DNA from 2 places in the Caballeronia sp. RCC_10 genome. Region 1 is predicted to be linked to the other one. Evidence: riboswitches for the same ligand, from Rfam matches in the RefSeq annotation. Region 1 holds a riboswitch; the other holds the start of a gene.
The links. A riboswitch is a leader RNA that binds a small molecule or an ion and turns the genes downstream of it on or off. The one in region 1 is predicted to bind cobalamin.
Positions count from the first base shown of each region.

Region 2: linked by a shared signal. The riboswitch ahead of AB6804_RS03710 (TonB-dependent receptor plug domain-containing protein) and the one ahead of AB6804_RS10930 (CbtB-domain containing protein) in region 1 are both predicted to bind cobalamin.

Region 1 is NZ_JBFUPT010000004.1:244,882-260,197, reverse strand. Features, by position in the region: gene AB6804_RS10955 (cobalamin biosynthesis protein) at 1-136, shown strand, start outside; gene cobO (cob(I)yrinic acid a,c-diamide adenosyltransferase) at 133-735, shown strand; gene AB6804_RS10945 (cobyrinate a,c-diamide synthase) at 735-2,033, shown strand; gene AB6804_RS10940 (DUF1289 domain-containing protein) at 2,030-2,266, shown strand; gene AB6804_RS10935 (CbtA family protein) at 2,263-3,027, opposite strand; gene AB6804_RS10930 (CbtB-domain containing protein) at 3,037-3,273, opposite strand; cobalamin riboswitch at 3,303-3,425, opposite strand; gene AB6804_RS10925 (histidine phosphatase family protein) at 3,477-4,061, shown strand; gene AB6804_RS10920 (DUF1428 domain-containing protein) at 4,089-4,460, shown strand; gene AB6804_RS10915 (antibiotic biosynthesis monooxygenase) at 4,498-4,812, shown strand; gene AB6804_RS10910 (hypothetical protein) at 4,868-5,206, opposite strand; gene lhpI (bifunctional Delta(1)-pyrroline-2-carboxylate/Delta(1)-piperideine-2-carboxylate reductase) at 5,286-6,209, opposite strand; gene ppk2 (polyphosphate kinase 2) at 6,411-7,307, shown strand; gene AB6804_RS10895 (hypothetical protein) at 7,314-7,535, opposite strand; gene AB6804_RS10890 (efflux transporter outer membrane subunit) at 7,682-9,172, opposite strand; gene AB6804_RS10885 (efflux RND transporter permease subunit) at 9,196-12,396, opposite strand; gene AB6804_RS10880 (efflux RND transporter periplasmic adaptor subunit) at 12,428-13,624, opposite strand; gene AB6804_RS10875 (alpha/beta hydrolase) at 13,681-14,499, opposite strand; gene AB6804_RS10870 (LysR family transcriptional regulator) at 14,705-15,316, shown strand, end outside.
Region 2 is NZ_JBFUPT010000001.1:776,973-792,288, forward strand. Features, by position in the region: gene cobT (nicotinate-nucleotide--dimethylbenzimidazole phosphoribosyltransferase) at 1-905, opposite strand, end outside; gene AB6804_RS03700 (ABC transporter ATP-binding protein) at 920-1,696, opposite strand; gene AB6804_RS03705 (FecCD family ABC transporter permease) at 1,693-2,691, opposite strand; gene AB6804_RS03710 (TonB-dependent receptor plug domain-containing protein) at 2,716-4,581, opposite strand; cobalamin riboswitch at 4,666-4,967, opposite strand; gene AB6804_RS03715 (hypothetical protein) at 5,162-5,551, shown strand; gene AB6804_RS03720 (cell division protein ZapA) at 5,548-5,862, shown strand; RNA gene ssrS (6S RNA) at 5,980-6,161, shown strand; gene AB6804_RS03730 (EVE domain-containing protein) at 6,228-6,698, shown strand; gene AB6804_RS03735 (SIMPL domain-containing protein) at 6,766-7,491, shown strand; gene lgt (prolipoprotein diacylglyceryl transferase) at 7,503-8,399, opposite strand; gene AB6804_RS03745 (LysR family transcriptional regulator) at 8,439-9,395, opposite strand; gene ilvD (dihydroxy-acid dehydratase) at 9,502-11,175, shown strand; gene AB6804_RS03755 (DUF2486 family protein) at 11,251-11,601, opposite strand; gene AB6804_RS03760 (DNA polymerase III subunit chi) at 11,673-12,089, opposite strand; gene AB6804_RS03765 (leucyl aminopeptidase) at 12,098-13,645, opposite strand; gene lptF (LPS export ABC transporter permease LptF) at 13,810-14,907, shown strand; gene lptG (LPS export ABC transporter permease LptG) at 14,911-15,316, shown strand, end outside.

The sequences.
Region 1 (15,316 bases):
CGTCGATGGCGTGTGCGAGCCTTGCGCGATACTGGCAAGCCACGGCGGACGCCTCGTGCTTGGGAAGACCATCGTCGGCGATGTGACTGTCGCCATTGCAATGAAGAACGCGCCATCAGATACGAAAGTCCCATGAAAACCGATACCGAATCGCATCTGCGCATGACGCAGCGTCGCAAGGAAGGCCACGAAAAGAAGCAGGCCGCCGCCGATCACGAGAAGGGTTTGTTGATCGTGAATACCGGCAATGGGAAGGGCAAGACCACAGCCGCATTCGGCATGGCGGTGCGCGTGCTCGGCCACGGCATGAAGCTCGGCGTCGTGCAATTCATCAAGGGCGCGTTGCATACGTCCGAGCGCGATTTCCTCGCCGCAATGGCGAATTGCGATTTCGTCACGATGGGCGATGGCTATACGTGGAACACGCAGAACCGCGAAGCCGATATGGCGACCGCGCGCAAAGGCTGGGATGAAGCGCGCCGCATGATCGAGAGCGGCGAGTATCAGATGGTCGTGCTCGATGAACTCAATACCGTGCTCAAATACGAGTATCTGCCACTCGATGAAGTGCTCGATGTCCTGAAGGCGCGGCCCGCGATGCTGCATGTCGTCGTGACGGGCCGTCACGCGCCCGATGCGCTCGTCGACATCGCCGATCTCGTCACCGAGATGCGGCTCGTGAAGCATCCTTATCGCGAGCAAGGCGTCAAGGCGCAACGCGGCGTCGAATTCTGATGCCGCGCTGCCCTGCACTCTTCATCGGTGCGAGCGCCTCGCATCAAGGCAAGACCACGGTGACGGCCGCGCTTGCGCGCCATCATGCGCGGCAAGGCCGGCGCGTGCGCGTCTTCAAGACCGGCCCGGATTTTCTCGATCCGATGATTCTCGAACGGGCATGCGGCTGGCCCGTCTATTCGCTGCACCTGTCGATGGTCGGCCTCGATGCCTGCCGCGCGATGCTTGCGGAAGCAGCGCGTGAAGCCGATCTCATTCTGATTGAAGGCGTGATGGGTTTGTTCGATGGCACGCCCAGCAGCGCCGATCTGGCCGCCGCGTTCAACGTGCCCGTACTCGCCGTGATCGGCGCGCATGGCATGGCACAAACGTTCGGCGCGGTGGCGTTCGGGCTGGCGCGTTATCGCACGGACGTGCCGTTCTATGGCGTGCTCGCCAATCGCGTGGCATCGGCGCGTCATGCACAGATGCTTGCCGAAGCCATTCCCGATGGATTGCACTACTGCGGGCATCTGTCCAACGCGGACGATATCGCGTTGCCCGAGCGTCATCTCGGCCTGACGCAAGCGCAGGAAATCGCGAGCCTCGATGCACGCCTCGATCGCGCCGCCGATGCCATCGCAACAACCTCGCTTGGCGACCTGCCGCCGCACGTCGAGTTCGAAGATGCGACGCTCGATGCACCGCCCCGCCTGCTCGATGGCATGCGGATCGCCATCGCACGCGATACCGCGTTTTCTTTCATCTACCCGGCGAACATCGACTTGTTGATCGCGATGGGCGCGAGCGTCACGACGTTCTCTCCGCTCGCCGACGAACCGCTGCCCGCCGATACCGATGCGCTCTATCTTCCCGGCGGCTACCCCGAACTGCATGCGGCCACGCTCGCAGCGAATGCATGCACGCGAGCGTCGATCAAGGAGCACGTTGCGCGCGATCGCATCGTCGTCGCGGAATGCGGCGGCATGCTCTATCTGCTCGACACGCTGACGGATATCGAAGGCAACCGGCACGCGATGCTTGGCGTGCTGCCCGGCAATGCAACCATGCAGCGGCGTCTCGCACGCCTCGCGATGCAGCGTCTCGACACTGCACATGGCATGCTCACCGGCCACACGTTTCACTACTCGACACTCGATACGCCGATGCAGTCGCAACTCACCGCGACGCATGCAACGACGGGCGCGGCAGGCGAAGCGCTTTATCGGCAGAGCCGCATCACGGCAACGTATATGCACGCTTATTGGCCGTCGAACCCGGCGGCAGCCGCCGCGCTGTTTCGCGGCGAATCACTATGACGATGACACTGGACCTCGCCTTCACGATCGAACGCGCGAAAGCGCAAGAACCCATTGGTTCGCCCTGCACCGGCGTATGCAAGATCGATCCCGCACACGAACTGTGCGCGGGATGCTTCAGAAGCCGCGCGGAAATCAAAGCCTTCAGATCGATGGACGATGCCGCGAAGCTCGCCCTCCTCGACGAATTGCCCGGCAGGCAAGCATCGGTGTCGGGCGTAAAGATCGCTTAGACCGTCGCCATTGTTCGCCGCGCAGGACGTTCCAGTTCGCGGGCGGCGAGTGCGCCAAAGACAAGACCGAGCGCCGTCCAGATGATCGCCTGAATGCCGATGGCGGCCACGCGAAAATTCCAGAGCAACGATGCGGAGAAACCAGCGGGCACTTCGTCGACGCGCGGCAGGATGAATTGCGCAAGCACCATCAACGCGAAATACGCAGCGCCCGCGATGATCGTCGCATTCCAGTTGCCCTGAGTGCCATGCAAGCGCCTTTGCAACCACACGGAAAAAGCCGCCGCCGCAATGGAAATTGCAACGATGCCGAAGAACAACGCAGTGCGCGCGCCTATGGTCTCGGGATTGCCGACGGCGGGCGGATTCGGCGGATACACGAGAAACGGCGCGACGGTCACGCTGACGAAGCCGAACATCGCGAGCAATGCCGCTACGCCACGCGCGTGCAAAGCGCCGAGCCGCCCGTAAGCGACCGCGAAGACAAGCGAGAAAATGCCGCCGAGCGCCGTGCCGAATACAGCGATGCCTGTGAGCAAGCCTAAGCCCGCCTGAGTATCGCGGCTAACGATGTCTTCGCCGCCTTCGTGTTCGTGTGAATGCGCCGCCCCTTCATGCCCTGCATGCGCATGTTCGTGCTGCGCTTCGAAAGCGATGGCGCGCTCGACCGATGCTTCACCCACCGTCTTTGCGAACGCAAAGCCGAGCAGGCCCGCGACGAGTCCCGCGATCATGCCGCGTATCAACAGACTGCGAATCATGGTCCGTCCTCAGTGGCACGGAAAGCCGAGCAAATGCCGGCCATCGTGAACGAACTCGTGGACGTAGGTGCCCGACAGAATCGACGTTGCGCCCTGCTCTGCGCCGACGAAGTAAATGGCGATTAGCAGAATGAGGCCGATGAACACGGCCCAAGGCAAGACTTCGCGCACCGGAATGGGGACAGGTGCGTCGATTGTCGGCAAAGAAGGAGCAGCGGAAAAGACCGGTGCGTTGGAAGCATTCATGGATGGTTCTCCTGGGAAAAGCGCGTCCCGATAGACGAAGAGCTTGCAGCGGGGTCTGACTCGCGGGCTATCTATTTGAAACGCCCGCATACAGTGGCGCGACCGTGCCGGGTTTGCACCGGCTTCCTCGCACTGCAAGCTTGCCATTCTATGACGATTACCGGCAAAGTAAAGCAATGCTGCTCTTAGGGCGATTGATTGAAGTGAACGTTATTCTGCTTTGCCATGCCGCTACGCATGCGATGAAAGCCGCGCGCTTTCCGACCGGTAACGAACCCGCCGAGCGCGGCGAACTCACGCGCTTCGATCTTCCTCGCGACGTTCCTGTCATTTCGAGTCCCGCCGCCGCAGCGCGCGAGACGGCCTCGTGGCTGACGAGTCAATTCACAATCGACCCTGCGTTCGACGATATCGACTATGCCCGCTGGCGTGGCCATGCCATTCGCGAGATTGCGCAGCAGGAAGCGGAAAACATCGCTGCGTGGTTATCGGATGTGAATGCGCGTCCGCATGGCGGCGAGAGCATCGCGATGCTCGCGGAACGCGTTGCCGGGGCGCTGACGCGTATCGGCAACGATGCGTCGCATGAATGCTGCATCGTGGTCACGCATGCGATCGTCGTGAAAGCGGCGCTCGCGCATGTGCGCGGCGAAGCGCTGGCGTCTTCGCTGAGAATGGATTTCGCGCCCTTGTCGTCGATACAGCTGACATACGATGCAGCGCATCGTTTATGGTCCGTACGAAACTTCGATGCCAGCGCGAGGCTCAAAAGCATCGACAGCGCATGACGCTGCCGCACATTTAAGGAGACTCACATGGCGCACTACGTTGATGGTTTCGTCGTACCCGTGCCAATCGACAAGATCGATGCATACCGGGCCATGGCCGAGGAAGCCGGCAACATCTGGCTCGAACACGGCGCGTTGCAGTTCGTCGAAGCCATCGCCGATGACGTCAAACCGGGCGAACTCACTTCGTTTCCGCAGAGCGTTCAGCTAAAGGAAGGCGAAACAGTTGCGTTCTCGTGGATACTTTACGATTCGCGAGAGCAACGCGACGCAGTGAACGAGAAAGTCATGAACGACCCTCGGCTGAAGGCCATGATGGAGAAGGCTCCGCCGCCGTTCGACGGAAAACGCATGTTCTTCGGCGGATTCAAAACGCTGGTCGAACTCGGCAGCGCCTGAGCGCAATTAGCGCAATTCACAAAGGAAAAGCATCGACATGTTCATCGCCATGAATCGCTTCAAGATCGTACCGGGCGCCGAGTCAGATTTCGAACGGCTGTGGACGAGCCGCGATACTCATCTGAAGGAAGTGCCCGGCTTCGTCGAGTTTCATCTGCTAAAAGGCCCGGTCAAGGACGACCACGTGCTTTATTCGAGCCATACGATCTGGGCGAATCGTGCCGCATTCGAAGACTGGACGCGCTCGGACGCGTTTCGCGCCGCTCATCGCAACGCGGGCGGCGAAACACGTCAGCTTTATCTGGGTCATCCGGAATTCGAAGGCTTCGAAGTCATTCAGACGATCAGCTAACACGTGCGTTTTACACGTCTATGAAAAAACGCGCTAAAGCTGCAATCGCAATTGACTAGGCCTTTGCCCCGCGAGCCATCCGTTGCAACGTCGAAGAATCGATTGCGGCGGCGCAAATGCGTACGGCTTCCTTCAAGGTCCGGGGCCGTCCTTCGCCGAACTGCGATTCGAGCATGGCCACGGCGCGCACCCGCTCTTCGTTGCCTAGCTTCTCGCCGGTCGCCAGTTCCAGCACGGAGATGAAGTAGGCGGCGGGCGGGGCTGCGCGCCCGGCAGGAGTGGGATGTGCGGCACGCACGCCATGCGATTCGCCCGCACCGTCGCGCTGTCCATCGAACGCCGTCCGGCGCAATGCCGGCCGTGCGGTCCAATCCGTTTCGTTTCGACTGTTCATTGGTCTGATCTTCGCTGAAGTGCCCTGCGCCCGAAGCGCTTTGTCTGTTTAATAGACAGCAAAGATCGTTCCAACCCGCTTACGCGCTTGCCTCTTGCGCCGATAGGACAGCCTTCGCGACGCGGCATGCAGCGAGATCCCACGCCGCACAGCCGACCGACTTGAATACCACAGGACGGCCCGAAACGCTGCGTGAAACAAGCGCCGACGCAAGCGGCGTCACTGCATTCCAGTCGACATCCGCGAGAATGTAGTCCCCCGCTTCGTGGCGAGCGCCAGCGGGATCGTCGACATAAAGCTCGCTGGCATGAATGATCGACGGCGCGATTTCGGCCGCGTCCGCCGTGAATGCGCCCACGCCGATGACGAGCCGAGCCGGGTTCGCGGGCTGCATATAGACCGGCGTTTTGCTCGTTGTCGCCGTAATCACGACGTCGATCAAATCAGGCACCGACCCGTGTTCGAGCGGTTCCATATTGGCGGACAACCCCGCGTTCTCCTCGAAGAACACGCCCGCGCGGCCCGGCCGCGAGCCGAGAACATGGATGCGCGCTTCGGGATAAAGACTCGCAAGCGCCTCGACATGATGCGCGGCCTGTTTGCCGGAACCGATAACGAGCACTGCCCGAGGCGCTTGTGCGGCGAGCGTGCGAATGGCAAGCATGGATACCGCGGCGGTTCGGCGGCCCGTGACGGTCGGACCGTCCAGCATGAACTGCAGCGCACCGGTTGCAGCATTGAATGCGCTGACCTGCCCGTGTATCGTCGGCAAGCCCAGCGCACCGTTGCCGGGGCACACGTTCACGAGCTTGTGCATGGCGATATCGTCGGCGGACGCGGGCATCGACAACATCACGCCGCCGTGCGCGAGCGGCACGACCATGCGCTCTGGACTGACGATGCGGCCCGCCGTGTAATCGAGCATCGTCGCGGCCAGGGTGTCGACGAGGCGATCGTAAGGCAATAGGCGCGCGGTTTGCACTGCATCGAAAGTGTCGGTCATCGTGAGTCGCCTCTCTGAGTTTTAGCGCCAAGCGCCGGAATATTCTAACGGCGCACGAACGCGTGTCATAAAGCGCGAGCCTTTCTACAATGGACGAATCCATTGCGGCGTCATATGACTGCAACGCCAAGCGGTCATAATCGGCGGTCCCGCGCCGCCTCACGAACGACCGCGCGAACCAGATGCATTCCGGAGCACGACATGAACATGACGGACAAACAGCGCCGTTTTCACGCCGACCTGATCGACAGCTACGACGAAGAGTTCGAGATGGAGATCGACGACCGCCTGATGGACGGCGAAGCGGCCTTCTCCGATGAAGAACGGGCGATCCGCAAGACCTATTTCCGCGAGCTATTTCGCTTGCAAGGCGAACTCGTCAAGTTGCAGGACTGGGTCGTGCACACGGGACACAGGCTCGTCGTCATTTTCGAGGGACGCGACGCCGCCGGCAAAGGCGGAGCAATCAAACGCATTACGCAGCGTCTCAATCCGCGTGTATGCCGCGTCGCTGCGCTGCCTGCGCCGAACAACCGCGAGCGTACGCAATGGTATTTCCAGCGTTATGTGTCGCATCTGCCGGCTGGCGGCGAGATCGTGTTGTTCGATCGAAGCTGGTACAACCGCGCGGGCGTCGAACGCGTGATGCACTTCTGCACCGACGAAGAGTACGAAGAATTCTTTCGCTCAGTGCCGGAGTTCGAGAAGATGCTGGTGCGCAGCGGCATTCAGATCATCAAGTACTGGTTTTCGATTACCGACGATGAACAGGAAGTGCGCTTTCAGGCGCGCATCGAAGATCCGTTGAAGCAGTGGAAGCTGAGCCCGATGGATCTCGAAAGCCGCCGCCGATGGGAAGCCTATACGGCCGCGAAGGAAGTCATGCTGCAACGCTCGCACATACCGGAAGCGCCGTGGTGGGTGGTGCAGGCCGTCGACAAGAAGCGCGCACGCCTCAACTGCATTCATCACCTGTTGAGTCAGGTGCCGTATCACGAGATCGAGCATTCTTCAATACAGCTGCCCGAGCGCGTATTCAATCCCGATTATTTACGCCAGCCCGTGCCGCAGGAGATGTACGTTCCCGAAGTCTATTGATGAACCTTAGCAGCAGTGACGGCAGGCAATGCGTTCGATTGCCTGTCCGCGCTCACGATGCACCGCCTGACGCGCGACGAACTGATAAGCGTGCTGCGAACCTCTGAGCAGCATCACGAACATGACTTGCGCGAGATTGAAGTCGAGCGTGACCATGAGCCGCATGAGCAGCAGCAAAGGCAGCACGACAGCAGGTTGATAGATTTGTCTGGCGATCAAGGCTCTCATTGGCGGCTCCCATTCCCATGACTTGTATTCTATGGATCGGAGCGATGCCGATAAATGGGCTGCAAGTGAAGACATATGTTCCTTGAAGCGAACAATCGCGGTCGGAAACAAAAAGGCCCCGCATTCAGCGGGGCCAAAGACCGGCATCAGTTTTTCGCGAGACTCGGTTCGGGAACCGGCGTGGGCATCGCATCGCCCCATCCGCCGCCAAGCGCGCGTATCAGGTTCACCGTCGATACCGCCTGCGTCCCCGCAAGCTGAACGGCCGCGCGCTGCGACTGCAACACGGTGCGTTCGGCGTCGATCACATCGAGGTAATTCACCGCGCCTTCCGTGTACTGCCTGCGTGAAAGCTGCGCGGCGCGCACCGATGCGTTCACCGCATCCGCCTGCGTCGTGGTCTGCGTTTCGAGGATGCGCAAATCCGACAGGTTGTCTTCGACTTCACGGAACGCCACCAGCACTTGCTGACGATAATTCGCCACGTCCTCTTCATAAATGGCGCGCGCATTCGCGAGATTGCCCTTGCGACGCCCGCCATCGAAGATCGGCAGATTGAGCATCGTGCCCGCGAACGGCCCGAGCAGGAAGGTGCGGCTCGACCAGTTGAAGAGATCGCCGAGCGTCGCCGATTCGAAGCCGCCCGATCCCGTCAAGGTCAACGACGGAAAGAACGCCGCCTTTGCCACGCCGATGCGCGCATTCGCTGCGGCCATGGACCGCTCCGCTGCAGCGATATCCGGACGGCGTTCGAGTAACGACGAAGGCAAGCCCGGCGGCAAGCGCACCGTCACCGGCTTGAGCGGGTTGGCGGCCATCGTGAATTGCGCGGGCGCCTTGCCGAGCAGCACCGCAAGACCATGCTCCGATGCCGCGCGCAAGCGTTGCACCGTCATCGCATCGGAACGAGCGGTCGCCAGTTCGGAGCGCGCACGCGCGACGTCGAGTTCGCTGATATCGCCTTCCGCGAAGCGCCGCTGCACGAGCTTGAGCGCTTCTTCACGCAGGGACACAGTGCGCGAGAATACATCGGCTTCCGCATCCAGCTCGCGAAGATTGAAGTAGTTCTGCGCGACATCCGCCTGCAATGCAAGCTGCACCGACCGGAACAACGCCTGGCTTTGTTCCGTGTCCGCGTTGGCCGCCTGCACCGAGTCCGAGACGCGGCCGAACAGATCGACTTCATACGACACGCTCGCTTGCGCGCGCCACAACGTCTGCGCCGGAACGTTCCCGTCGGGCGGCAGGAATTGCGAGGCCGGCGAGAACTTCTCCCGTGTCGGACCGAAGCCTGCATCGAGCGTCGGAAAGAGACCTGCACGCGCCGTCTGATTGATTGCGCGCGATTCCTTCACGCGCGCCGCCGCAGCCTTCAGATTCTGATTCGCCTCTTGCGCCTGACGTTCGAGATCGTTGAGCGTGGGGTCGTCGAACACGGTCCACCACTCGCCGCGCAGCATTTCTTCCGAAGGCTGCGCGGTCTTCCACGTACCCGCTTCCGATGGCGACAGCGTCGGCGTTTCCTTGTACGCAGCCGGCGGATTCACATCCGGCTTTTCATAGGTCGGCGCAAGCGAACATCCCGCGACCACGAGCAGCGACGCCATCAATGCAGGCAAGCCCAACCATCGTTTCATTAGCGACTTATTCATCATCCACCTCATTGCGCTTCGTACGAAGCACCGATACCGCGCATCTGCGGATGCGTGCCGTGCTTGTCCGTCACGTGTTCCGTGCGGCTCAGTTTGCGCAGGATCACGTAGAACACCGGCGTCAGCATCAGACCGAAGAGCGTTACGCCGAGCATGCCGAAGAACACTGCAACACCCATCGCATGACGCATCTCCGAGCCCGCACCCGACGACAACACCAGCGGCACCACGCCCATGATGAACGCGATGGATGTCATCAGAATCGGGCGCAGACGCAAGCGGCTCGCTTCGATCGCAGCCTGCACGATCGAACGTCCCTGCATTTCCAGCTCGCGTGCGAACTCCACGATAAGAATGGCGTTCTTCGCCGACAAGCCCACGAGCACCATCAAGCCGATCTGCGTGAAGATGTTGTTGTCGCCATCCGTGAGCCATACGCCGAGCAGCGCGGAGAGGATGCTCATCGGCACGATGAGGATCACCGCGAGCGGCAACGTCAGGCTTTCATACAACGCGGCAAGCACGAGGAACACGAGCAGCACGCTGATCGGGAACACCCACAGTGCAGCGTTGCCCGCGAGAATCTGCTGATACGTAAGGTCCGTCCATTCGAACTTGATCCCGCGCGGCAGCACTTCAGCCGCAATGCGTTCCGCAGCCGCCTGTGCCTGGCCCGACGAATATCCCGGCGCAGGACCGCCGTTGATATCGGCCGCCGTGTAGCCGTTGTAACGCACCACCATTTCCGGGCCATACGTCGGCGATACCTTCACGAGCGACGAAAGCGGCACCATGTCCCCGTTCGCGTTGCGCGTCTTCAGCAACCCGATGTCTTCGGGATTCGCACGGAACGGCGCATCGGCCTGCACGCGCACCTGGTACACGCGTCCGAAGCGGTTGAAGTCGTTGACATAGAGCGAGCCGAGATAGACCTGCATCGTGTCGAACACATCCGTGACCGAAACGCCGAGTTGCTTCGCTTTCACGCGATCCAGATCCACGTTCAGTTGCGGCACGTTGATCTGATAGCTCGAGAACGTCGGCCCGAGTTCGGGCGTCTGCGATGCGCGCTTGATGAACGCTTGCGTTGCATCGGCGAGCGCCGCATAGCCGAGCGCGCCGCGATCTTCGAGCTGCATCTTGAAGCCGCCGAGCGTGCCGAGACCGAGCACCGGCGGCGGGGGGAACACGGCGATGAACGAGCCCTTGATGCCCGCATACTTCTGATTCAACGCACCGGCAATGGCATTGGCCGACAGCGACTTGTCATGCACGCGGTCCTTGAACGGCTTGAGCGTGACGAAGACAATGCCCGCGCTCGACGAATTCGTGAAGCCGTTCACCGACAGGCCCGGAAATTCCACTGCGCTTTCCACGCCCGGCTGCTTCAGCGCGATGTCGCTCATCTGGCGGATCACGCCTTCGGTGCGATCGAGCGATGCGCCATTCGGCAACTGCGCGAAACTGATCAGATACTCCTTGTCCTGCGCGGGCACGAAGCCGCCCGGCACGAGCTTGCCCATCAGCACCGCACCGCCAAGCAGCACCGCATACACGACCATCATGATCGCCTTGCGGTTGATGACGCGGGTGACGCCCTTGCCGTACGCGTCCGATCCGCGATGGAAGACCTTGTTGAAGCCGCGGAAGAAGCCGCCGAACACGCGATCCATTCCACGCGTGAGCCAGTCTTTCGGCTCATCGTGGCCCTTCAGAAGAAGCGCTGCGAGCGCCGGCGACAGCGTCAGCGAGTTGAACGCGGAGATCACCGTCGAGATCGCGATGGTCATCGCGAACTGCTTGTAGAACTGCCCCGTCAGGCCGGACATGAACGCGAGCGGCACGAACACGGCAACGAGCGTCAGGGCAATCGCGATGATCGGCCCGCTCACCTCGCGCATCGCCTGATACGTGGCATCTCGCGCCGACAATCCCGCTTCGATATTGCGCTCGACGTTTTCCACGACGACGATCGCATCGTCGACCACGATACCGATCGCGAGCACCATGCCGAACAGCGACAGCGCGTTGATCGAGAAGCCGAACGCAAGCAACAGCGAGAACGTCCCGACGATCGACACCGGCACAGCAAGCAGCGGAATGATCGAAGCACGCCACGTTTGCAGGAACACGATCACCACCAGCACGACGAGCGCAATCGCTTCGACGAGCGTATGAATGACCGCCTCGATACTGGAGCGCACGAACTGCGTCGGGTCATAGACGATCTGATACTCGAGGCCCGCAGGCATGTCGGCCTGCAGTTCCTTCATCGTCTTGCGCACTTCGTCGGAGATCTGCAGCGAGTTCGCGCCCGGTTGCTGGTTGATCGCGATTGCGACGGCCGACTTGTTGTCGAGCAGCGAGCGCAGGCCGTATTCGGATGCCGCGAGTTCGACGCGCGCAACATCGCTAAGATGCGTGACGGCGCCATCCGGCGAAGTTTTCAGCACGATGTCGCGAAACTCGGACTCGTTCTGCAAGCGGCCGCGCGCATTCACGTTCAACTGGAGCGGCACGTTGGGCAGCGTCGGCGAACCGCCGATCACGCCAGCCGCAACCTGCACGTTCTGCTCGCGGATCGCGTTGACGACATCGGTTGCCGTCATGCCGCGCTGCGCGACCTTTTGCGGATCGAGCCAGACGCGCATCGAATAATCGCCCGAGCCCCACAACTGCACTTCACCCACACCGGCGATACGTTCGAGCCGATCCTTGACGTTGATGAGCGCGTAATTGCGCAAATACGTCATGTCGTAGCGGCCGTTCGGCGAGTTCAGGTGAACCACCATGGTGAGCGTCGGCGATGACTTGATCGTCGTCACGCCGAGCCGCTGCACGTCCTGCGGCAAGCGCGGCAGCGCCTGATTCACGCGGTTCTGCACGAGCTGCGTGTTCTTGTCGGGATCGGTGCCGAGCTTGAACGTGACGGTCGTCGTGAGATTGCCGTCGCTGTTCGCCTGCGACTGCATGTACAGCATGTCTTCGACGCCGTTGATCTGCTCTTCGAGCGGCGAAGCCACGGTCTCCGCAATCACCTTCGGGTTCGCGCCGGGATATTGCGCATGCACGACGACCGATGGCGGCACGACTTCCGGATACTCGGAGATCGGCAGCTTGAACATCGCGATGATGCCCGCCAGCAGCACGACCACCGACAACACGCCCGCAAAGATCGGGCGGTCGATGAAGAATTTGGATATGTTCATGACGAGTTCTTTCCGTTGCGGATCACGCGAATCACTGCGCCGATGCCGTCTTCACGACGGGCGCATCGCCGCTGTTGTTCATCGCGACACCGTTGGCTTTGACGACATCGTTCGGACGCACGCGCTGCAATCCGTTCACGACGATGCGTTCGCCCGCTTCCAGTCCTTTAGCAATCACGCGCAAGCCGTCATGTGTCTGACCGAGCGTGACTTCGCGATACTGCACGCGGTTGTCCTTGTCGACGACCATCACGAACTTCTTGTCCTGATCGGTGCCGATGGCGGCATCGTCGACGAGCACCGCCGGGTGAGGCGTGCCGCCGCCCACTTTGATGCGTGCGTACAGCCCCGGCACCAGCGAGCCGTCCGGATTGTTGAAGCGCGCACGCACGCGGATCGTGCCGGACGTCGTATCGAGGCGGTTATCGACGGAATCGACGACGCCTTCCCGTGAATAACCATCTTCGTTGGCAAGCCCGAGCGACACCGGCACGGTGTGGCCCGCGTCGCGGCCGAGATAGCGCAGATACGTTTGTTCGTCGACATCGAACGATGCGTAGATCGGCGAGACCGACACCAGCGTCGTCAGCAAGGGCGCATTGCTGCCCGTCGATACGATGTTCCCCACCGTCAGTTCCGCACGCGATACACGCCCCGACACCGGCGCGGTGATGCGCGTATAGGCAAGATTGATTTTCGCGGTCTCGACGGCGGCTTGCGCAGCCTTCAGGTTGGCGACGGCCTCGCGTGCGGCGTTTTGCTTCTCGTCGTAATCGCGCTTGGCGATCGCGTTATCCGTGAGCAGACGTTCGGCACGCGCGGCGTCCGTCGATGTGTAGCCGTTGCGGGCCTGCGCCGCCGCGAGTTGCGCCTGCGCGCGATCCACTTCGGCTACATAGGGACGCGGATCGATCGTGAACAGCGGATCGCCCTTCTTCACGAGCGCGCCATCCTTGAAATGCACCGCGACGATCGTGCCGGGCACGAGCGGGCGAATATCCACGTGGTCCACCGCTTCGAGCCTGCCCGAGTAGCTTTGCCAGTCGGTGATGGTCTTCGAAATGACGGTCGCGACATCGACTTCGGTGGCAGTGGGGCTATGCGCTGCGGCTTTGGCTTCGTTGATCGCCGCGTCGCCGTGGCCGCGCCAGGCGGTATAGCCGCCCGCGCCTGCGATGACCAACGCAGCGCCTAGCGCGGCGTAGATGCGTTTGCGAGTGAAGAACATGATGAAAGGCTCCGGTTGCGTTGAGATTGTTTTTTTATGGTGCTCGGGCTTAGCGCTTATTTGGTGCGCGCAAGCCGCTTCCTGAAGAATGCGACGACATCGGCCAATGCGTCGGGATGCGCGGCAAGCGCCTGATGCGATGCCTTGCAATGCCGCGTCACTTCGGTGGGCACGCCCGCGGAGATCAGTTCCGCTGCGTACTTTTCAGCCTCGATGTGCAGCAGGTCATGCTCGGCGCTCGCGATCAATGCAGGAGGCAGGCCAGCAAGACGACGCGATTCGAGCGGCGCCGCATACGGATGCAAACGTTGCGACGGATTCGGCAGGTAAGCGCGATAACAGCGCGCGCATTCGCTCAGTTCGAGATCGGGGCACAGCACCTTGCGCTCATCGGCGACGCGCGTCATGCTCGGATCGAGCAGCGGCGCGAGCAGCACTTGCGCCGACATGCGAATGTCGCCGCGATCGCGTGCAATGGCAGCGACACATGTCGCGAGATTGCCGCCCGCATCGTGGCCCGCCACACCCACTCGCTGCGGGTCCGCGCGCTGAGCGCGTGCATGCGCCACGGCCCATTGCGCCGCGCGATAGCCATCCTCGGGCGCGGCCGGAAACGGATACTGCGGCGCCAGCGAATAAGCCACCGACACGACCCATGCGGGCGTATCGCGTGCGATGGTCGCGGCGGCGATGTCGGCATCGTCGAGTGTGCCGCTTGTAAAACCACCGCCATGAAAATAGAGGACGATGGGCAGGACGGTGCCGTCCGACGCGGGGCGATAGCTGCGCAGCATGATGGGCTGCACATGGCCCGCAATGCGCACCTCTTCGATGCACAGTCTCGGTCCTTGCTCCAAATCCAGCAGTGATGCCATGGTTATTTCCGTGCACAGCCCTGTTTGCAAGGCCGTCACGCATGAGTTGCGATGGTGCGAATTCTGGAGTCCGCGCCTTTTTTAATAAATGCCTATAATCCGGCAACACAATTCGGTCGCCCCGAACAATCATCGCTTAAGCTCCCGGCGATTTTCTTAGCCAGCCGCTTAATTCCCTGCCTCTATAAGCATCGAAGGTACGAAAATGGATCGGCTACAAGCAATGCAGGTCTTTACTCGCGTCGTCGACACCAACAGCTTTTCGCGTGCAGCGGACACGCTGAACCTGCCGCGTGCATCGGTGACGACGATCATTCAGAACCTCGAAGCCTTTCTCAACGTGCGGCTGCTTCAGCGCACCACGCGCAGGCTCAATCTCACGCCGGACGGCGCCGCCTACTACGAGCGATGCGTGCGCATCCTCGCGGACATCGAGGAAGCCGAGAGCACGTTCTCGAACAACGGCAAGGGGCCGCACGGCAAGTTGCGCGTGGACATGCCGGGGGCCATCGGGCGGCTGATCGTCATGCCCCAGCTATGCGATTTCCACACGCGCTATCCGGACATCGAACTGATGATGGGCTTCGGCGACAAGCCGGTCGATCTCATTCAGGAAGGCGTCGATTGCGTGATTCGCGTCGGCACGCTGCAGGATTCGAGTCTTGTCGCGCGGCGCATCGGCGTGTTTCAGGGCGTCACGGTGGCAAGCGCTCAATATCTGGAACGCAACGGCACGCCGACGACGCTCGACGATCTGCAGAACCACACGGCCGTCAATTACTTCTCGAGCCGGACTGGGCGAATCATGGACATGGAT
Region 2 (15,316 bases), on a different contig from region 1:
GGCGCGGCGTCGAAGTGCGCCAGCATGCGCCGATGCCCCGCTTCGTTCGACGCATGCGCGAACACGCAGTAATCGAGCACGTCCGGCGCGATCTTCGATGCGACCAGCAACGCCGAACTCGCGATGAAGCCATCGACGAGCACCGTCATGCGCGCCTCGGCTGCGGCGAGGTACGCGCCCGTCATCATCGCGATCTCGAAGCCGCCGAACGTGGCGAGCGTATCGATCGCATCGCCGCCCGACGCATGCGTCGCGAGCGCGCGGGCCAGCACGTCGCGCTTGTGCGCGAGCCCGCGATCGTCGAGGCCGGTGCCGCGTCCGACACATTCGTCGATCGGCAATGCGCACAGGCGGCTCATCAGGCACGCCGCCGCCGATGTATTCGCGATCCCCATCTCGCCGAAGCCGATCACGTTCGTGCCGAGCGACGCGTGATGCCGCACGCGCGCCGCGCCCCGCGCGATGGCTTCGAGCGCCGTGTCGCGCGACATCGCCGCTTCATGCGCGAAGTTGCGCGTGCCGAGGCCGAGCGACAAACGCTCGTAACCGTGATCGATGGGTATCGGCGTCGCGACGCCCGCATCGACGATTTCGAGCGCCATGCCGACGGAACGCGACAACGCGTTGATCGCCGCGCCTCCGCTCAGAAAATTCGCGACCATCTGCGCCGTCACTTCCTGCGGATACGGACTCACGCCTTCAGCGGCGATGCCGTGATCGCCCGCGAACACGATCATCGCGGGACGGTCGATGCGCGGCTTCGTCGTGCGCTGTATCAGGCCCATTTGCAGCGCGAGCGGTTCAAGCCGCCCGAGGCTGCCCGGCGGCTTCGTCTTCATGTCGATGATGCGGCGCAGTTCGGGTTCGATGGCGCGATCGAGCGCGCGAGGCATCGGAATGGACATGGGCGATTCCTTGGTCATGAGGGGAAGCGAGGCACGAGCGCTTCATGCTCGCCATCGCGGATGAGCGCGAGCGGATAACCGAACGCGGCGCTCGCACGCTCGGCCGTGAGCACATCGGCGACGAGGCCGCCCTGCGCGCCGCCTTGGCCGTCGAGCAATAACGCATGCGTGGCAAAGCGGCGAGCGAGGTTCAGGTCGTGACACGAGAGCACGACCGCGCGGCGTTCATCGCGTGCCGCTTTCACGAGCGCATTCAGGCAGTCGATCTGATGATGCAGGTCGAGATGCGCGAGCGGTTCGTCGAGCAAGAGCAGCGGCGCGTTCTGGCACAGCACGGCGGCAAGCGCCACGCGTTGCCGTTCGCCGCCCGAGAGCGTCAGCACGTCGCGGGTTGCGAACGCGGCAAGGCCCAGCGCATCGAGCGCGGCGTGCGCGGCGGCGCGGTCGTCGTCGCTTTCCCAGCCCCAGCCGGTGAGATAAGGGAAGCGGTTGAGCAGCACGGTGTCGAGCACGGTCGCGCTGAAGGCGTCGTGCGTGCTCTGCGGCATCAGCGCGCGCCGGCGGGCAAGGTCCGCCGCGCGCCATTGCGCGAGCGCGCGGCCATCGAGCGATACGACGCCCGCCGCCGGTTTCGCGAGGCCCGCGAGGACGCCGATGAGCGTCGTCTTGCCCGCGCCGTTCGGCCCGGCGATGCACCACACTTCGCCCGCCGCGATGGTCGCGCTCAGGCCATCGACCAAGGTGCGGTCGCCGGCGCGCAGCGTGAGCGTGTCGATATGAAGTGTGTTCATCGCGGGCGGCGCAACAGCATCCACAGGAACATCGGCACGCCGACGAGCGCCGTCACGACGCCGACCGGCAACTGCCCCGGCGCGATGATCGTGCGCGCGGCGAGATCGGCGCTCATCACGGCGAGCCCGCCCGCGAGCGGCGCGGCCGGCACGAGCATGCGCTGATCGTTGCCGAAGGCGAGCCGCAGCAGATGCGGCACGACCAGCCCGACGAAGCCGATGGTCCCCGCCGTCGTCACCGCAGCCGCCGCCGCCAGCGACGCGACGAGATAGACGCGCAGGCGCAACCGTTCGACCGGCACGCCGAGCGCCCGCGCGGCGGCATCGCCGCGCAAGAGCACGTTCAGCTGCGGCGCGACGGGCGCGATCACGGCAAGCGCCACGCCCAGCGCAATCATCGCGGGCCAGGGAGTCGCTGCGCCGTTGAGGTCGCCGGTGAGCCAGAAGAGCATGCCGCGCAGCCGGTTCTCCGGCGCGATGCTGAGTATCAGCGTGATAAGCGCGCCCCATCCCGCCGCGATCACGACGCCCGTCAGCAAAAGCCTCGGCGATGCCTCCTGCTCCCCATGCCACACGTGCCTGCGAGCAAGGCCGAGCACCAGCACGATCGACACGAACGCGCCGATGCACGCGGCGAGATCGACGCCCCACCACGGCATCGACGCTAGCATCGCGGCCAGCGCGAACGCCGCCGCGCCGCCGGATACGCCGAGCACGTACGGCTCCGCGAGCGGATTGCGCAGCAGCACTTGCAGCAGCGCGCCGGCGAGCGCGAGCAGCGCACCCGACGCAAACCCCGCCAAGGCGCGCGGCAAACGCAAGGTGAGCACGATGTCATCGGCGATATCGGGCGTGGCCGAACGGGCATGCAGCAGCGCGGCGATCGCACGCGACATCGGCAGATTGACGCTGCCGAGCGCAAGCGATGCCGCGAGCGCGGCGAGCGCCATCGCGCCGAGCGCGAGCCAGATCAAGACGGCGCGGCTAGCGTTCATCGTTCACCAGCGACGACGCCACGCTCACGACGGATTCCATCCGAGCGTGATGTACGCACCGCGCCGCGGCGTGTTGTACGAATAAGCGAGTTCATAGTCCCGGTCGAACAGATTGTCGATGCGCGCGCTCACGTACCACGACTTCGTGATGTCATAGCGCGCGGACAGGTTCACGACGCCATAGCCCGCGAGCGTTGAATCGTAATCGCTGCGCGCGCCGCTCACGATCCACTCGCCGCCCACGCGCCAGCGTCCGATCGAACGATGCGCCGACAGCGATGCAAAGCGCCGCGCACGCCTCGTCAGTTCTTCGTGATTCGTCTCGTCGACGGGATTCTGGAACGTGACGCCCGCGCGGATATCGGTAGCGCCCACGTGCCCCGCCCACGATCCCTCGACGCCCTGCACCTTCGCGCGTCCCACGTTCTGCGCGATATAGAAGCCGCTGCCGTCCGATACGTAGTCGATTAGATTCGAATAGCGCGTCTGAAACGCCGTCACCCGCAGCACGCCCACTGCGTCCGATGCATATTGCAACGCGGCCTCGACCGAATGGCTGCGCTCCGGCTGAATCGACGCATTGCCGCTGAACGGATAGTAGAGGTCGTCGAAGCTCGGTGCGCGGAACGACGCCGCATAGCTCGCGCTCGCCCGCCAGTGAGCGTCGAACTTGTACGCGTAGCCGAGATAGTAGCTGTTCGCGCCGCCGAAGTCGGAGTACTGGTCGTGCCGCACGTTCGCCTGCACTTCGCTCCGACCGAAGCGCCCCACGTAGCCCGCGAACACCGAATTGACGTGACGGTCGGGCGCGCTCAGTTGATCCGAATCGAGCGACTGATCGAGATGCTCATAGCCGAACAGCAGCTTGTGGGCATCGGTGAGCCTGAAGTCGTTTTGCCAGAGGTACTGATGATTCTCCGAGTTGAATCGGCTCGTGTACACGCCGTTCTGCTCGATGTTCGCGCGGTCCTGCCCCTGCGCGATGGTGAAGTGCGTGGTCCAGCGATCGGTGAGCCTGCCGTTCGCGAACACCGAAGCCGAACGCACGCGGTCGTGCGTCTTGTTGATGTCGGCAGGGGTGCCGTATGCATCGTCGAAGCTGTCGACGCCGTTCGATTGCAGGAAGCGCACGCCCGCATCCCACTTGTCGGTGAACTTGTGGCGCAGCGTCGCGGCGACGCTTTCGTTCAAATAACCGTTCGCGTTCGGATTCGCACCGGGCGCGAGCGCCGGATCGATCGACGAGAAGCCGTCGGTCTTTTCGCGGGACACGTTCAGGCTGAAGGTGGTGCGGCCCTCGGCATCCAGCGCGCCGTCGACGCCCGCCGATTGACGCTGCGTGTGATAGCTGCCGTACTCGGCTTCGAAGTGAAAGCGCGGCGGGTGGGCATCGCCCTCTTTCGTGAAAATTTGCACGACGCCGCCGATCGCATTCGATCCATACAACGCCGATACATTGCCGTTCACCACTTCCACGCGGCCGGTCTGATCGAGCATCATTTGCGACAGCTGCGCCGCGCCGAGCGATACCGATTCGACACGCACGCCATCGATCAGCACGAGCGATTGCGACGACGCCGCGCCGCGTATGTACACGCCCGAGTTCGCGCCCGGCCCGCCGTTTCGTGTGACCTGTACGCCGGGCGCGAGCGCGATCAGGCCGAGCACGTCGCGAGCGTTGGTGTCGGCGATGTCCTGCTCGTCGAAGAGCGACGTTTGCGGGAGCGAATCGGCGAGCGGTTGCGCGGTGCGCGTCGCCGTGACGACGACGGGCGCGAGCGTTTGCGCGGCGGTATCGGCATGAGCAGATTGCACGAGTAGCGCGCTGAACGCCGCGCACGATGCCACGCAAACGGCGCGACGCTTCATGCCGGACGGAGATGAAACCATGCTTGAGAATCCAGTTCGGGGCTGGCGCGTGCCCCGCTCCCCGCGAGGTCTGTGCGCGACGCGCGCGCCGCTATGCCGATGACATGGACGCGCTGGACGATTGGCCGGTATCCGGGCTGGCGACGCTTCGTCCCGCCTTCCCGCGCATGGCGCGCAGTGGCGTCGACATGTTTCTTGCAGGGCGTGCCGCATGGCGAGTGACCGTGCGATGCGATGCGAGAAACGCGCGAGGGACGACTTGCAACTTGCGTTGCGGTCGCTTACCGTTGCGGGGGCAGCACAGGTTGGCGCGTCCCGGTCATGTGCCGTGGACTTCGCTCCCTGTTTCCCGTTTGACTGCATCCGCGAGAGAAGCGGACGCGAGCACCAAAAGTGCGGCAAGTGTAGGAGCGGGCATCGGGGCCGTCAAGAACGCGCGCCGTGCCCGGCACCCTGCAATCAACACGCACGCTCGCTCTTTCCACACACAAATGCATCGCGATGCGCGCATGTTCCGGGGTTGTTACGTCTCGAAACGAGACAATTATCGGAAGCTGCTTTGAACCGCGCTAAAATGCCAGGTCTTTAGAGGACGCAGCACATGCTCAACGAACTCGAATCACTGTCAGGAAACATCGGCCGGCTGATCCAGATCAGCGAGCGCCACCATCAGGCGCGTCTCGCGCTCGAAGCGCAAATCGAACAATTGCGCGCCGATTACGCGGGCGTTCAGGCCGAGCTCGTGCAGGTGCGAAGCGAGCGCGACGCATTGCAAGCCGAGCGCGACTCGCTCTCCGCGAAGATCGACGACGCACAGGTGCGCCTCAACGCAATCCTCGAGAAGCTGCCGCGTGGCAAAACGCATCACGCCGAAAGCGACAATCAGCTCGACCTTCTCAACGCCGAATCGCAGGCATCGCGCGACGCGCAGCCCGAACATGCGCATGCTGAAGAGATGCACGGCGAACATCATCACGGAGAGAAGGCATGACGACCACGCAAATCGAAGTATCCATTCTCGGGCAGCCGTATCGCCTTGCGTGCTCGCCGCAAACGGAAGCCGCGTTGCGCGAAGCAGTCGCCCGCGTCGACGCCGAAATGAACAAGATCCGCAATGCAAGCAGCGTGCGCGGCACGGATCGCATCGCGGTGATGGCCGCGCTGTCGCTGGCGTCCGAATTGCTTCGGCTGCAGGAAAGCGTGCGTCACGGCGAAGCCTTCCCGGCCGAAGAAATCCGCCGCACGGTGCACTCGATGAACCAGCAGCTCGGCGCGGTCATCGCACAATATGAAGTGCAGTGAGTGCAAGCCGTTTGCATGATGCGCTGATCTAATCAGCCTCGCGGTGTCAATCAAAAAAAGATACTGCGCGATCACGGCGCAGGGGCTGCACAAGGCAAATGATTGGTGTAGAGTGAGGTTTCCCTGCCTGGTGCGCCAAGGTCATATATTCCTTGAACCAATGTCACATTGGCACGGTTGCGGAACCTTGTAACACGGGCGCGCGCGTCACTAGTCTGATGTACCCGAAGTGTTGCTTACCGCGACCAATCTTGAACCCAGGTTCAGGATGCCGGCCTAGCGGCTGAGGCGGGGACCTTATCCAAACGGCATCGGTTTATCCGATGCCGTTTTCATTTGCATCGCCGATTCTTCCCGCTCTCCTCATGCGCTACTGGCTGATGAAGTCCGAACCGGACGAAGCGAGCATCGATCATCTCGCGCACGCGCCGAAGAAAACCCTGCCGTGGACCGGCGTGCGCAACTATCAGGCGCGCAACTTCATGCGCGACCAGATGCAAATTGGCGACGGCGTGCTCTTCTATCATTCGAGCTGTCCGGAGCCGGGTATCGCGGGCATCGCGAAGGTTGCTTCGACGGCCTATCCCGATCCCACGCAGTTCGATTCCAAGAGCCCCTACTTCGATCCCAAGTCCACGCAGGAAACGCCGCGCTGGCTGCTCGTCGACGTGAGCTTCGTCAGGAAAACGCCGCTCATTGCGCTTGCCGAATTGCGCGCGCACGATGCGCTTTCGGACATGCAAGTGCTGGCGCGCGGCAACCGGTTGTCCATCACGCCCGTCACCGAAGCGCAGTGGCGCTTTATTACCGAACGGCTCGCCGGAGACCGGAACTAAGGGCGCGAATGGACCGCCTAAGAGCCGTCGCGAAACGCGCGACGTTACAGGCCGGAGTCCTTCGATGATGAACAAGAAAATCGCCGCCGCACTCGCTCTCGCGATGTCGAGCGCCGCGCTCACCTTCTCGGCCACTGCCGCTGCGCAGACGGTCATCGCCAATCCGCAGCCTTCGGGCGTGCTCTCGCTGTCGGCTCAGGCCAGCACGCAAGTGCCGCAGGATGTCGTCACCATTATGCTCTTCTACGAGCAGGAAGCCGCCGATCCTTCATCGCTGACGACCACGCTGAATCAGCGTGCCGAGGCCGCCTTGCGCGAAGCGAAGGGCGTCGAAGGCGTCACCGCGAAGAGCGGCGCGTTCAGCGTGTATCCGTCGACGGATCGCGACGGCAAGATATCCGCGTGGCGCGGACGCACGGAAGTCGTGCTCGAATCGCATGACTTCGCGGCGGCCTCGAAGCTCGCGGGCAAGATGAGTTCGTCGATGCAGGTCGGCAACGTCACGTTCTCGCTGTCGCCGGAAGCCCAGCGCGCCGCTGCGCAGAAGCTCTCGACGCAGGCCATCGATTCGTTCCGCAAGCAGGCACAGGCCGCAGCGCAGGCGTTCGGCTATAGCAGCTTCACGATCCGGGAAGTGAACGTCGGCCAGAGCGGCGTGGCGCCGCGTCCGGTGATGATGATGCAGGCGCGCGGCATGAACGCCGATGCAAAGATGGCCGCGCCGATGGCGCTCGAAGCCGGCACGACGATGGTCACCGTCGACGTATCCGGCTCCGTGCAGATGGGGCGTTAAACGCCGTTGGTTCAGGCGGCGTTGGCCGGCACGCGCCGATGCCGCTTGTACGCCCACACCATCAGGACGATGCCCGCGATGACCATCGGCAGCGAAAGCCATTGGCCCATCGAAAGATTGAGCGCGAGCAGGCCGAGGTAATCGTCGGGTTCGCGTGCGAATTCCACCGTGAAGCGCGCGAGCCCGTAGCCGATCAGGAACAGCGCCGAGACTGCACCCATCGGACGCGGCTTGCGCGAGAACGTCCAGATCAGGATGAACAGCACGATGCCTTCGAGCGCGATCTCGTACAACTGCGACGGATGGCGCGGCAGCATCTGATACCGCTGGAAGACTTCGCTCAGATGCCATGGCGCATCCAGTTGCGGATTCTTGGCGAGCCAGACGGCGTCATCGTTCGACGAATGCTGGAAGAGCATGGCCCACGGCGCAGCCGGGTCCGTCACGCGGCCCCACAGCTCACCGTTGATGAAGTTGCCGAGCCGCCCCGCTGCCAGACCGAGCGGCACCATCGGCGCGACGAAATCCGTCACCTGCAGCCACGTGCGCTTGCGCTGATGCGCGAAGAGCACCATCGCGAGCGTCACGCCGAGAAAGCCGCCGTGAAACGACATCCCGCCTTCCCATACCTTGAAGATATCGAGCGGATGCGACAGGTAGTAGCTCGCCTTATAGAACACCACGTAGCCGAGGCGCCCGCCGAGAATGGTGCCGAGCACGCCGTAGAACAGCATGTCGTCGATGTCCTTCGCGGTCCAGCCCTGGTTGGCGACGAACGGCAGCTTCAGCCGCAGCCGGCCAATGACGATGGCCGAAATGAACGCCACCAGATACATGAGCCCGTACCAGCGCACGGCAAGCGGTCCGAGATGAATGGCTACGGGATCGAAATTGGGATGTATAAGCATCGTAAGAAAGTCAAAGCAAAGCGGGAAGTCAGGCACGAATCATAAAGCAGAGACGGCTGCGGCCCGCGCGCGCACGATCTCGATGAACCCGGCAAGCACCGGGCTCACCTCCGCCGCGCGCCACACGAGCCCCGTTTCGACAACGGGCGCATCCGCCACCGGCCGCAACGGACGATACACCACGCCCGTGCGTCGCAGATGCCGCAGCGACTGCGGCACGAGCGCGACGCCCATGCCCGCCGACACGAGGCTCACGATGGTCTGCATCTGAATCGCCTCCTGCCCGATGCGCGGCGTCAGCCCCGCCGCGGCGTAGCAACCCATGATGATGTCATACAAGCCCGGCGCGAGACGCCTCGGAAACACGACGAGCGGTGCGGCAGCCAGATCGCGCAGATCGACGGGCGTGTCGGCCCATTCCGCCGCGCCTTGCTGCAACTGCGCGGCCGCTTCCGCCGACATCGCGACGACGAGCGGTTCGCGTGCGATCGGCAGATACGACAGCGACATCGCGTGCCGGGGCGGCAGCGGCGGAATGACGAGGCCCGCATCGATGCGGCCCGCGACGAGTTCTTCGATCTGCACGTCGCTCGTTGCTTCCGTCAGTTGCAGCCGCACGCCGGCATAGCGCGCGCCGAAATCGCGCAGCAGCGCGGGCAGCAAACCGTAATCAGCTGTCGACACGAACGCGAGCGACAGCACGCCCGCCTCGCCGCGTGCGAGCGATTGCGCGAGCGGACGCAGCGCGTCGGCGGAAGCGAGCAGCCGGCGCACTTCGGGCAGCAAGTCCTTGCCGACCGCCGTCAGTTCGACCGTGCGCTTCGTCCGCGCGAACAGCGCCACGCCGAGCGCGTCCTCCAGCGCTCGAATGGCTTGCGAGAGGGGCGGCTGCGTCATGGCGAGGCGCGCGGCGGCGCGGCCGAAATGCATTTCTTCGGCGACCGTCACGAAGTAGCGCAGCAAGCGCATCTCGATGGGCGGGTTCCGCTCTTCCATTGATATGTTTCGCGACCTAATAAGCCCTGAATAATATATTGGACAGGCACAAGCCGACGCTTCATTCTTGGGCCACTAGACCAAAAATTCTCACGGAGCCCCCATCATGCCGTTCAATCGCCGCTCGAAAAACATCACCCAGGGCGTCGCGCGCTCGCCCAACCGTTCGATGTACTACGCCCTCGGCTACAAGGAGGAAGACTTCGACAAGCCGATGATCGGCATCGCCAACGGGCATTCCACCATCACGCCGTGCAACGCGGGCTTGCAGCGCCTCGCCGACGCCGCTATCGCCGCCATCAGGCAGTCCGACGCGAACCCGCAGATTTTTGGCACACCGACCATCTCCGACGGCATGTCGATGGGCACCGAAGGCATGAAGTACTCGCTCGTGTCGCGCGAGGTGATCGCGGACTGTATCGAGACTGCCGTGCAGGGCCAGTGGATGGACGGCGTGGTCGTGATCGGCGGCTGCGACAAGAACATGCCCGGCGGGATGATCGGCCTTGCGCGCATGAACGTGCCGGGCATCTACGTGTATGGCGGCACCATTCGTCCAGGCAACTGGAAGGGCAAGGACCTGACGATCGTGTCGTCGTTCGAGGCCGTCGGTGAATTCACGGCTGGCCGCATGTCGGAAGAGGACTTCAAGGGCGTCGAGAAGAACGCGTGTCCGTCGACAGGATCGTGCGGCGGCATGTACACCGCCAACACGATGAGCTCGTCGTTCGAGGCGCTCGGCATGTCGCTGATGTATTCGTCGACGATGGCGAACCCCGACGACGAGAAAGTCGACTCGGCGGCTGAATCGGCGCGCGTGCTGGTCGAAGCGGTCAAGAAGGACCTGAAGCCGCGCGACATCATCACGAAGGAGTCGATCGAGAACGCGGTCGCGCTGATCATGGCGACGGGCGGTTCGACCAACGCGGTGCTGCATTATCTGGCGATCGCGCACGCGGCGGAAGTCGAGTGGACCATCGACGACTTCGAGCGCATGCGCAAGAAAGTGCCGGTCATCTGCGACCTGAAGCCGTCGGGCCAGTACGTCGCCACCGATCTGCACAAGGCGGGAGGCATCCCGCAAGTGCTGAGAATCTTGCTCGATGCAGGCCTTTTGCACGGCGATTGCATCACGATCACCGGCCGCACGCTCGCGGAGGAACTGAAGGACGTGCCGGGCAAGCCGCGCGTGGATCAGAAGGTCATCTTTCCGATCGAGCAGGCGCTCTACAAGCAGGGCCACCTCGCGATTTTGCGCGGCAATCTCGCGGAAGACGGCGCGGTCGCGAAGATCACCGGCTTGAAGAACCCGGTCATCACCGGCCCGGCGCGCGTGTTCGACGACGAGCAGACCGCGATGGAGGCCATTCTCGCGGACAAGATCAAGGCCGGCGATGTCGTCGTGCTGCGCTATCTCGGCCCGCAAGGCGGCCCCGGCATGCCGGAGATGCTCGCGCCGACATCGGCGATTATTGGCAAGGGGCTGGGCGAATCGGTCGGTCTCATCACCGATGGGCGCTTCTCGGGCGGCACGTGGGGCATGGTGGTCGGCCACGTCGCGCCGGAAGCGTTCGCGGGCGGGACCATCGGCCTCGTGCAAGAGGGCGATTCGATCACCATCGATGCCCACAAGCTGCTGCTGCAACTGAACGTGGATGACGCGGAGATCGCGCGTCGGCGTGCAGCGTGGAAGAAGCCGGCCCCGCGTTATACGCGTGGCGTGCTGGCGAAGTACGCCACGCTGGCGTTGCCGGCGAATCGCGGGGCGGTGACGGGCTGATCGACGTCGCAATCCGTAGCACGCAATGACAAAGGGGCGCACATGCGCCCCTTTGTCTTTTGAACCCGATCCCGCTCAAGCCTCCCGCTGCCGCCGCAACTCCTCTTCCACCGCGACGCTCACCCATTCGCGCATATGCGCTTCCAGCGCAACAGCCACTTCGCGCGTGATGTCCTGCACGAGCCTCGCCGAATGTGCGCGCAGCACATCCTGACAACGCGCTTCGATCAGCGCGCGCGCATCGCCGTTCAGAAACTGCGTGACACGCCCCTGCAAGCGTTGCGCGACGAGTTCCGCCTCGTAGGCGACCGTCGCTTCGTCAGCCGTCGCCGCTCGCGCGAATTCCGGCTTGCCGGGCACGACGACATCGGTGAGAACGGGAATGGATGGATCGAAGGAATCGGACGTGTTCGTGGTGTCGGTCATGGTCTTGTATGGGTCGTCAGAGGTCTCCGTGCGCCGATGCTAACGCACGCGCACCGCCACGCACTGTTCGCTCAGCCGCCTTGCTTGTGCGTTTCGATGGCGTAGCCGCGATCGCGATAGAAGCGAAAGCGCTCGCGCCCGGCAGCGAGATCGTCGCCCTCGTTGCCGACGATCTCGATCAGCCGCTCGAAACGCGCGAACTGCGCGGGCACCGGCGCGCCGAGATTGACGAGCACCTGGTGATGCGGCACGTCGTTGAGATCCGATGCCAGCACCACCGGGGTTTCCTGCGCGAGCGGGCTTTTGGCCATGCAGTGCGGCACGAACTCGAGCGGCGCGAACGTCCACAACTGCTCGTCGAACGCGGCAAGACGCTGCGGCTCGGCAAGCACGACGAGCGCCCGCCCGCTCGCATACGCCTTGCGCGCGAGGCGGCACGCATAGGCGAGCGGATCGCCGACATTCGTATGGAAGTCGATGCGCGTCACGGTTTCGCTCACTGCCCCGCGCGATCGATCAGGAATTGCGACAGCAGCGGCACCGGCCGGCCCGTCGCGCCCTTCGCCGCGCCGCTCTTCCACGCGGTCCCGGCGATATCGAGGTGCGCCCACGGATAGTTCTGCGCGAAACGCGACAGGAAGCACGCCGCCGTCACGCTGCCCGCCGGACGCCCGCCGATGTTCGCGACATCCGCGAAGTTCGACTTGAGCTGCTCCTGATACTCGTCGTCGAGCGGCAGACGCCACGCCGGATCGACCGCCTCGCGCGATGCGTCGAGCAGTTCGCCCGCAAGCGCGTCGTCCTTCGAGAAGAGGCCCGTGTTGTGATGACCCAGCGCGATGATGCACGCGCCCGTCAACGTCGCGATATCGACGACGGCGGCCGGCTTGAAACGTTCGGCGTAAGTGAGCGCGTCGCAAAGAATGAGGCGGCCTTCGGCGTCGGTGTTGAGCACTTCGATGGTCGTGCCGTTCATGGCCGTGACGATGTCGCCGGGCTTCAATGCGTTGCCCGCGGGCATGTTCTCGCAGGTCGGCACGACGCCGATCACGTTCAGCTTCAGGCCCATTTCCGCGACGGCGCGCATCGTGCCGAACACCGAGCCGGCGCCGCACATGTCGTACTTCATCTCGTCCATCGCCTCGCCGGGCTTGATGGAGATGCCGCCGGAATCGAACGTGATGCCCTTGCCGACGAGCACGATCGGCGCATTGGAGGCGTTCGACGCATTCTTGCCGCGCGCCTTCACCGGCTCGCCCGCGCCCTGGTAATGCATGACGATGAACTGCGGCGGCTGCACCGATCCCTTCGCGACCGACAGGAACGAACCCATGTTCAGCGCCTCGATCTGCTTCTGCCCGAGCACTTCGACCTTGAGCTTCCAGTCGCGGCCAAGCTGCTTGGCGGTCTGGCCGAGATAGGTCGGCGTGCAGACGTTGGGCGGCAGATTGCCGAGATCGCGCGTGAGGTCCATGCCGTTCGCGATCGCGACGCCTTGCTTGGCCGCGACACGCGCCGCTTTCTCTTCGGCGGTATCGATGCTGAAGACGATCTTTCTGAGCGAGCGCTCGCCGTTTTCCGGCTTGCTCTTCATCTGCGAGAACTTGTAGGTCAGTTCGCGCAGCGCGAGGATGGCCGCGCGCACGCCCCAGTCGCCGGTGCGTTCGAGAATCGGCAGTTGAGCGAGCGTGAAGGTGACTTGCCCGATCTTCGTGCCGAGAATCACGCGCCATGCCGCGCGCACGGCTTCGCCATACGCTTTCTGATTGAAGGCGTCCTGCTTGCCGAGGCCGACGAGCAGCACACGCGCCGCGCCGATGCCCGTCACTTCGGGGATCATCAGCGTCGTGCCGGCGCGGCCGCTCATGTCGCCCGCCTTGACGACGCGCGAAATCAGCCCTTTCGTCGCGACATCCATGACGCGGGCGGCGCCTGTAAGTGTCTGTGCTTCGAACACGCCGAGCACGACCACATCGGCTTTCCCCGTCAGGAAACCATTTGCCTCGCCTTTGCTCCAATCACAGGCTTTTATGCTAAAGTCCATCGCGCTTATCCTCGGTAAAATCTGGGCTGAAGGATGAAAGCCGCAATTATCCGCTATTTTCACCGCGGCGGTCACAGGCTCACGGCGCAAGGGAACGAAGCGTCGACCCTCGCGTCTGTAGAACGAATAGCCACGCTGCCGCCGCCGGCCTCAAGCAAAATTCAATGATCTTCGAACGCTCCCTGCAGCGCGAACTCGCGTACACGGCCGGCGCCGTGTTCATGGTGCTGCTCACGATCATGCTCACGACGATGATGATCCGCATTGTCGGCTTCGCGGCGTCAGGCCAGGTCGACCCGCGCGACGTCGTCGTGCTGATCGGGCTCACGGTCATCGGCTATCTCGCCGTCATGCTGATCGTGACGCTCTTCGTCTCGATCCTCTTCGTGCTCACGCGGTGGTATCGCGATTCGGAGATGGTCGTATGGCTCGCCTCGGGCGTCAGCCAGACGCAGCTCATCAAGCCGATCGCCACGTTTTCCACGCCGATCATCATCCTCATCATCTTCTTCGCGTTCGTCGGCTGGCCGTGGTCGAACCAGCAAAGCAAGCTCATCAAGGCGCGCTTTCAGCAGCGCGATGAAGTCTCGTTGCTCGCGCCGGGGCAGTTCCGCGAATCGCCGTCGAGCCATCGCGTGTTCTTCATCGAGAAGATGTCGCCGGATCAGGGGCATGTCGAAAACGTGTTCGTGACGAGCACCGAAGGCGGCAAGGTCAACGTGATCGTCTCGAAGAACGGCCACACCGAAACGCGCGCGGACGGCGACCGCTTCATCGTGCTGGAAAACGGCCGCCGTTACGATGGCGAGCCCGGCCAGCCCAACTTCCGGATCATGGAATTCGCGCGTTACGGCGTGAAGATCATGAATCATCAAGTGGTCAACACGCCATCGACGACGGGCATCTCCACGCCCGATCTGCTCGCCGATCCGACCCAACAGAACCTCGCTGAGTTCGCGTGGCGGCTGGGCTTGCCGCTCATCGCCGTCAATCTGATGCTGCTTGCCATTCCGCTGTCTTATCAGAACCCTCGCCGAAGCCGGACCATCAATCTCGTGATGGCCGTGCTGATCTATCTGACGTACTCGAATCTGCTGAACGTGGTGCAGTCGTGGATCGAGCAAGGGAAGCTCTCGTTCGGCGTGGGCATCGCGGGGCTGCATATTCTGGTGAGCGCGGTCGTCGCGTTCATCTTCTGGCTGCGGGTGCGCAACCGGCCGCTCTTCACACGCGCGATGTTCACGCGCTCGAAGGGAGCGTAAGCAATGCGCATCTACGAACGTTACTTCGCGCGCCAGATTTATCTCGCGTTCATCTTCATCCTGTTTGCGTTCTCGGGCCTGTTCTTCTTTTTCGACCTGATCAATGAGTTGAACACGGTCGGACACGGCAACTACAAGTTCACGCTCGCGGTGCTGCGCGTCGCGTTGCAGACGCCGTCGCGCTTCTACGAAATCATTCCTGTCGCGGCGCTCATTTCCGCTATCTACGTGTTCGCGCAGATGGCGGCGGCGTCCGAGTTCACCATCTTCCGCGTGTCGGGGCTATCGACGGGCACCGCGTTGCGCTCGCTGTTGAAGATCGGCGTGCCGCTCGTGCTCGTGACGTATCTGATCGGCGAAGTGATCGGCCCGTATTCGGACCAGTTGTCCGAGCGCGTGCGGCTGGAGG